DNA from 2 places in the Parageobacillus caldoxylosilyticus genome. Region 2 is predicted to be linked to the other one. Evidence: riboswitches for the same ligand, from Rfam matches in the RefSeq annotation. Region 2 holds a riboswitch; the other holds the start of a gene.
What was found. Region 2 has a riboswitch for S-adenosylmethionine ahead of mtnW (2,3-diketo-5-methylthiopentyl-1-phosphate enolase). Riboswitches for the same ligand answer to the same signal wherever they lie in the genome.
Positions count from the first base shown of each region.

Region 1: another riboswitch for S-adenosylmethionine. It lies ahead of metK (methionine adenosyltransferase); the one in region 2 lies ahead of mtnW (2,3-diketo-5-methylthiopentyl-1-phosphate enolase).

Region 1 covers NZ_CP040553.1:2,402,024-2,405,770, forward strand. The annotation lists gene pckA (phosphoenolpyruvate carboxykinase (ATP)) at 1-961, opposite strand, end outside; SAM riboswitch class I at 1,146-1,260, shown strand; gene metK (methionine adenosyltransferase) at 1,421-2,635, shown strand; gene asnB (asparagine synthase (glutamine-hydrolyzing)) at 2,836-3,747, shown strand, end outside.
Region 2 covers NZ_CP040553.1:866,458-870,204, reverse strand. The annotation lists gene BV455_RS04430 (pyridoxal phosphate-dependent aminotransferase) at 1-779, shown strand, start outside; SAM riboswitch class I at 921-1,032, shown strand; gene mtnW (2,3-diketo-5-methylthiopentyl-1-phosphate enolase) at 1,096-2,337, shown strand; gene mtnX (2-hydroxy-3-keto-5-methylthiopentenyl-1-phosphate phosphatase) at 2,334-2,993, shown strand; gene BV455_RS04415 (methylthioribulose 1-phosphate dehydratase) at 2,990-3,625, shown strand; gene BV455_RS04410 (1,2-dihydroxy-3-keto-5-methylthiopentene dioxygenase) at 3,656-3,747, shown strand, end outside.

The sequences.
Region 1 (3,747 bases), 1.5 Mb from region 2:
CAGCTCGCGTATTTTCCGTTAATGTCGCATCATCGTAATCTGGCATTCTTGTCTGTTCGTCAACCACCACGTTTTCAAGCACTGCTCCGAACCCAATGGCGTCAAAAATTTGCGGTTCTTTTTCGCGGGATAGGTTGATGCATTTCGCATAGCATCCGCCTTCGATATTAAAGATGCCGCGGTTTGACCAGCCGTGTTCGTCATCACCGATTAAGCGGCGGTTTGGATCAGCGGAAAGCGTCGTTTTTCCCGTTCCCGACAGCCCGAAAAATAATGCAACATCTCCTTCTTTGCCGACGTTGGCCGAGCAATGCATAGAAAGAATCCCTTGTTCCGGAAGCAAATAGTTCATCACCGAGAAAATCGATTTTTTCATTTCGCCAGCATATTCTGTGCCGCCAATTAATACGATGCGGCGTTCAAAAGAAATGATAATAAACGCTTCTGATCTTGTTCCGTCCACCGCAGGATCTGCTTTGAAATTTGGAGCAGAGATCACCGTAAATTGCGCTTCGTGTGTTTGTAATTCCTCTGCACTTGGGCGAATAAATAATTGATGGGCAAATAAATTGTGCCAAGCAAATTCGTTGATAACTTGAATCGGCAAACGATATTTAGAATCAGCGCCGGCAAATCCTTTAAAGACAAAAATCTCATCTTGTTTCATTAAATAATCAAGCACTTTATTATATAAGTTTTCAAACACTTCTTCCGAAATTGGCTGATTGACGGTTCCCCAATCGATTTTTTCTTTCGTTGCGGCTTCTTCGACAATGTATTTATCTTTCGGCGAGCGTCCTGTATACTTTCCTGTTGTTACCGCTACCGCCCCAGTAGCTGTTAACTGGCCTTCCTTTCGCTGCAACACTTTTTCCACCAGCTGGGCTACCGATAAATTATGAAATACGTTTGGTTGTTGCAATAATAATGAAAGTTTATTGGTCATTTTTGCGATCCCCATGTTCAAAACCTGCCTTTTTTTATTTAAATAATCTCTGCAAATAGTATAACACATTTTTGTTATTAGTCCATACTATTTATGACGATTTATTTTATTTATTTTTCCTTTTTTTTTCAAAAAAAATTCGTCATATTTTGTTGACTTTTCCCGTTTCATTACGATAAGATAAGTCATTGAACGGATACTCTTATCCCGAGTTGGTGGAGGGACAGGCCCAATGAAGCCCAGCAACCGTCACAACTGGAAACATGTGAAATGGTGCTAACCTGTGGCAAGGCGATGTCCTTGAACGATAAGAGTGAAAGGAGCAATACGATTGCAATGACCTTTCCTCACCGTTACAGGAAAGGTTTTTTTATATGAGAAAATGAAATAAGGGAAATGAGTACCGTATCGCCCGCCGTTTGCGGCATCATCATTTTTTGATGTTTGATTAAGGAAAGAGGAGGAAAATGCCGAATGTCAAAAAAAAGACGTTTATTTACTTCAGAGTCTGTAACAGAAGGTCATCCGGATAAAATTTGCGACCAAATTTCCGATGCGATTTTAGATGCGATTTTAGAAAAAGATCCGAATGCTCGTGTCGCCTGCGAAACGAGCGTGACAACAGGGCTTGTGCTCGTAAGCGGAGAAATTACGACATCGACATATGTGGATATTCCAAGAATTGTTCGCGATACGGTTCGCGAAATCGGCTATACGCGCGCCAAATTCGGTTTTGACGCGGATACATGCGCCGTGTTGACATCGATTGACGAGCAGTCGCCGGATATCGCGATGGGGGTCGATCGAGCGTTAGAAGCTCGTGAAGGTCAGATGACTGACGAGGAAATCGAAGCGATCGGTGCCGGAGACCAAGGGCTGATGTTTGGATTTGCCTGCAATGAAACGAAAGAATTAATGCCGCTTCCGATTTCTTTGGCGCATCGTTTAGCCCGTCGTTTGGCTGAAGTACGGAAAAAGGATATTTTGCCATATTTACGTCCAGATGGCAAAACACAAGTAACGGTAGAATATGACGAAAACGGCAAACCAGTACGCGTGGATACGATTGTCGTATCCGCACAGCATCATCCGGAAATTACGCAAGAGCAAATTGAACGCGATATTAAAGAACATGTCATTAAGCCGGTTGTGCCAAACGAGCTCATCGATGAAAACACAAAATACTTTATTAACCCGACAGGACGATTTGTCATCGGCGGACCTCAAGGGGATGCAGGTTTAACAGGACGGAAAATTATTGTAGACACGTACGGCGGCTATGCCCGTCACGGCGGCGGCGCGTTCTCTGGAAAAGATCCGACAAAAGTAGACCGTTCTGCAGCATATGCGGCCCGTTATGTCGCGAAAAATATCGTGGCGGCAGGACTTGCCGATAAGTGCGAAGTGCAGCTAGCCTATGCGATCGGGGTAGCAAGACCGGTTTCGATTTCCATTGACACATTTGGCACAGGAAAAGTATCGGAAGACATTTTAATTGAAGTCGTGCGCAACAACTTTGATCTGCGCCCGGCAGGCATTATTAAAATGTTAGATTTGCGCCGTCCGATTTACAAGCAAACGGCTGCTTACGGCCATTTTGGACGCACGGATATCGACCTGCCGTGGGAGCGCACGGATAAAGCAGAAACATTGAAAGAGCAAGCTTTTTCCTTGGCGAAGCAACAATAAATTAATGAATATGGAAAGGAGAGTTACAGCAACTGTAGCTCTCTTTTTTTGTTCAAAAAAGCAGATTAAGTTATTTCAATGGTTTTGCAATCGATATGTTAACGGTTTATTTAAAAAAAGGAAATTTTATAGTTTTATTGCTTCAAATCTATGATATAATCAGCATGCTGAATGAATATAAAGAAATGGGTGAAATACACATGTGCGGGTTTATTGGATGTGTTTATGATCATCCAAAAATGCTAGACGAGCAATGGAAGAAAACGTTTGAAGAAATGAATAATATGATCACGCACCGTGGTCCAGACGACGAGGGGTATTTTTTCGATGACTATGTCCATTTTGGCTTTCGTCGGTTGAGCATCATCGACTTAGAAGGGGGTCATCAACCGTTATCGTACGCAAACGAGCGATATTGGATTATTTTTAATGGAGAAATTTATAACTATATTGAGCTACGCGAAGAGTTGTGTGCGAAGGGATACGAATTTGCCACACATTCTGATACGGAAGTGATTATTGCGCTATATAGTCATGAAAGAGAAAAAGCGGTAGAGAAGCTTCGCGGCATGTTTGCATTTGTCATTTGGGATAAAGAAGAAAAAACGATTTTTGCCGCACGTGATCCATTTGGCATTAAACCATTTTTCTATCTTGAAGAAGAAGGGCGGACGTTTTTTGCATCGGAAAAGAAAAGCATCTTGCATGCGATGGAAAACAATGTTCTCGATTATGACGCGCTTCAGCATTACCTAACATATCAATACGTGCCTGAGCCAATGACAATGTCCGTTGGCATTAATAAATTAGAGCCGGGTCATTACATCAAAAAGAAAGTCGGTGAACCATTAACGGTACACCGTTATTGGAAAGCGCGGTTTCAGCCAGTATGGAAATCGGAAGATGAATTCGTCAAAGAGATTCGCGATGTTTTGTTTGATTCCGTGCGGGTACATATGCGCAGCGATGTGCCGGTTGGCTCTTTTTTATCCGGCGGAATCGATTCTTCGCTCATTGCTTCGATTGCCAAACAATTTCATCCAAACTTTAAAACTTTTTCGGTCGGCTTTGAAAGAGAAGGATTTAGCGAAATTGAGGTAGCGAAAGAAACG
Region 2 (3,747 bases):
TGGCGCGTGCAAAAATGGTGATGATGCCATTGCGTGCCGAACATGGGTTTTTGCCTGATTATAGTGACATTCCTCGCCATATTGCAGAAAAAGCTAAACTTATGTTTTTAAATTATCCAAATAATCCAACCGGAGCGACTGCTTCGCAGGAATTTTTCGAGGAAACGGTGTCGTTTGCCGCCAAGCGCGGGATTTGCGTCGTCCATGATTTTGCTTACGGTGCGATTGGCTTTGATGGAAAAAAACCGGTTAGCTTCCTTCAGGCAGAAGGGGCAAAAGACATCGGCGTGGAAATTTATACGTTTTCGAAAACGTATAATATGGCGGGCTGGCGCGTCGCATTTGCCGTCGGCAATGAAAGCGTGATTGCGGCGATTAATTTGCTTCAGGACCATTTATACGTCAGCCTGTTTGGCGCGATTCAAGAAGCGGCAGCAACCGCCCTTCTTTCCTCGCAGCGCTGCGTCGAAGAGCTTGTCGCCTTGTATGAATCGCGGCGCAATACGTTTATAGCGGCATTGCGGCAAATCGGCTGGGATGTTGCGCCGCCAAAAGGCTCGTTTTTCGCGTGGCTGCCGGTGCCGCATGGCTGGACGTCGGAACGTTTTTCCGATTATTTGCTTGAAAAAGCGCATGTGGCTGTCGCGCCGGGAATCGGATTTGGCGAGCATGGGGAAGGCTATGTACGCGTTGGCTTATTGACGAGCGAAGCCCGTTTGCAAGAAGCAGCGGAGCGGATTGGCAAGCTTTGTCTTTTCGAAAGCGAAAAAAGTGATTGACAACGTCAAAAAATACTGTCATAATTCAAATTAAATTTGCAAGCACGAATTGTTCGAAAAGCGAATACAATATTGTAAGCATTCTTACTATAAAATTTGTGAGCACGAATTGTTCGAAAAGTGAATACAATATTGCAAGCATTCTTATCAAGAGTAGGTGGAGGGACAAGCCCAATGAAGCCCGGCAACCGGCTTGGCGGTGATCGCGAAGCACGGTGCTAATTCTTGCAGCGGAAACGCTGAGAGATAAGAAGAGTGTCCATTTCAATGCCTCTTCTTATGAAGAGGCTTTTTTGATAGAGAAAGAGGGATGAACATGAGCCAACTCATTGCCACCTATGTTATTCATGACGAGAAAGACATAAAGAAAAAAGCAGAAGGAATCGCTCTTGGCTTAACGGTCGGAACATGGACCGACCTGCCTCTGCTGGAACAAGAGCAGCTGCGCAAACATAAAGGGGAAGTCGTCCATATACAAGAGCTGGAAGAAAGCGAACGGGCAAATCAGTATTTTGGCAAACGGCTGAAGCGCGCGATCGTGCAAATCGCTTATCCGACAGTCAATTTCAGCGCTGACATTCCGGCGCTTTTGGCAACGGTGTTCGGCAAGCTGTCTTTAGACGGTGAAGTAAAATTGCTAGATGTAACGCTCCCTGACGCTTGGAAAAAACAATTTCCGGGACCGCGCTTTGGCATCGACGGGATTCGCCGAAAAGTCAATGTATATGACCGTCCGCTTCTCATGAGCATTTTTAAAGGCATTATCGGCCGCGATTTAGCGTATTTAACCGAACAGCTGAAGCAGCAGGCTCTTGGCGGTGTCGATCTTGTCAAGGATGATGAAATTGTATTTGACAGCGATTTGCTGCCGTTTGAAAAACGGATTACAGCAGGCAAAGCGGTGCTCAACGAAGTGTACGAACAGACGGGGAAACGGACGTTATATGCCGTCAATTTAACCGGCAAAACGTTCGAATTGAAAGAAAAAGCAAAGCGCGCGGTGGAGCTAGGCGCCGATGTATTGCTGTTTAACGTCTTTACCTACGGATTGGACGTATTGCAAGGATTGCGCGAGGATGAAGAGATCGCCATTCCGATTATGGCTCATCCGGCGTTCAGCGGCGCGCTTACCCCGTCGGAATTTTACGGTGTTAAAGCGTCCTTGCTGCTTGGCAAGCTGCTTCGTCTTGCCGGGGCCGACTTTGTCCTTTTCCCATCGCCGTACGGAAGCGTCGCGCTCGACAAAGAAGAGGCGCTTGGCATCGCCAAAGAATTAACGGATGAGAAGGAGCCGTTGAAACAGGCGTTTCCGGTGCCGTCAGCGGGCATTCACCCAGGGCTGGTGCCGCTTCTGTTCCGCGATTTCGGCGTCAATAGCATCGTCAACGCCGGCGGCGGCATCCACGGCCATCCAGACGGAGCGGCAGGCGGCGGCAAAGCGTTCCGAGCTGCCATCGATGCGGCGCTTGCCGGCAAATCTTTGCACGAGGCAGCCCGCGAAAATGAGGCGCTGCAAAAAGCGATCGACTTATGGGGCGCAGTAGAGGTGACATCATGACTAAACGAGTGATCTTTTGCGATTTTGACGGAACGATTACGGACAATGATAACATTATCGCGATTATGAAGCAGTTTGCGCCGCCCGAGTGGGAAACGTTAAAAGACGATATATTGGCGCAGCGCATCTCCGTGCAGGAAGGGGTGGGGAAAATGTTTTCCCTGCTCCCATCGAGCCGGAAGGAAGAAATTACGGATTTCATTTTGCAGACCGCCCGTCTTCGCGACGGGTTTCGCGAATTTGTCGCATTTACGAAGGAGCATGACATTCCGCTTTATGTCGTCAGCGGCGGCATCGACTTCTTTGTCTATCCGCTATTAGAAGGGCTGGTCGACAAAGAGCGCATCTTTTGCAACGGCTCTGATTTCAGCGGCGAGACGATCCGCATCACCTGGCCGCATGCGTGCGATGACCAGTGTCAAAACGGCTGCGGCTGCTGCAAGCCGTCTTTGTTGAGAAAACTGGCGGTGCCGGATGCATTTCATATCGTGATCGGCGATTCGATCACGGATTTGGAAGTAGCGAAACGGGCTGACCACGTCTTCGCCCGCGATTTCCTGCTAGACAAGTGTCAGGAGCTCGATCTTCCGCACACGCCGTTTACAACGTTTTTCGATGTCATTCATTTTTTGCAGACGATGGAGGTAAACGCATGAGCATCGTTGTGAAAAAATGGAGGGAGCTGGCCGAAGTCAAGGCAGAGCTGGCAGAGCGCGATTGGTTTTTCGCCACGAGCGGCAACTTGTCCATCAAGGTGACGGATGAGCCGCTTACTTTCCTCGTCACCGCAAGCGGCAAAGACAAGCGCAAGCAGACCGACGAAGATTTTTTGCTTGTTGACGCATTTGGAAAGCCGGTCGAGAATACAAATTTAAAGCCGTCCGCAGAAACGCTGCTGCATGTGGAAATTTACAATCGGGCCAATGCCGGCTGCATCCTCCACGTCCATACAGTTGACAATAATATTATTTCCGAGCTGTACGGAAATAAAGGGGAAGCCGCATTTTCCGGCCAGGAAATCATTAAAGCGTTCGGGCTGTGGGAAGAAGATGCGATGATCCGCATCCCAATTATTCCAAATTACGCACACATTCCGACGCTGGCTAAGGAATTCGCCAAGCATGTCAACGGGGATGCCGGCGCGGTGTTGATCCGCAATCACGGCATTACCGTCTGGGGGCGGGATGCGTTTGAGGCAAAGAAGTTTTTAGAAGCGTGGGAGTTTTTGTTCAGCTGGCACGTCAAGTGGCTGCTGCTGAAGCAGACCGCTGTGCTGCCGGTTGATTAAATCATAAAATTGATAGAGGGGGAAATTCCAATGGCAGTAATCAAAGTGAAAAAAACGGGAGAAGTGATTGAAGGGGATGAAAATGTCCGCAGCTTTTTAAATAAACAAGGCGTGTTGTACGA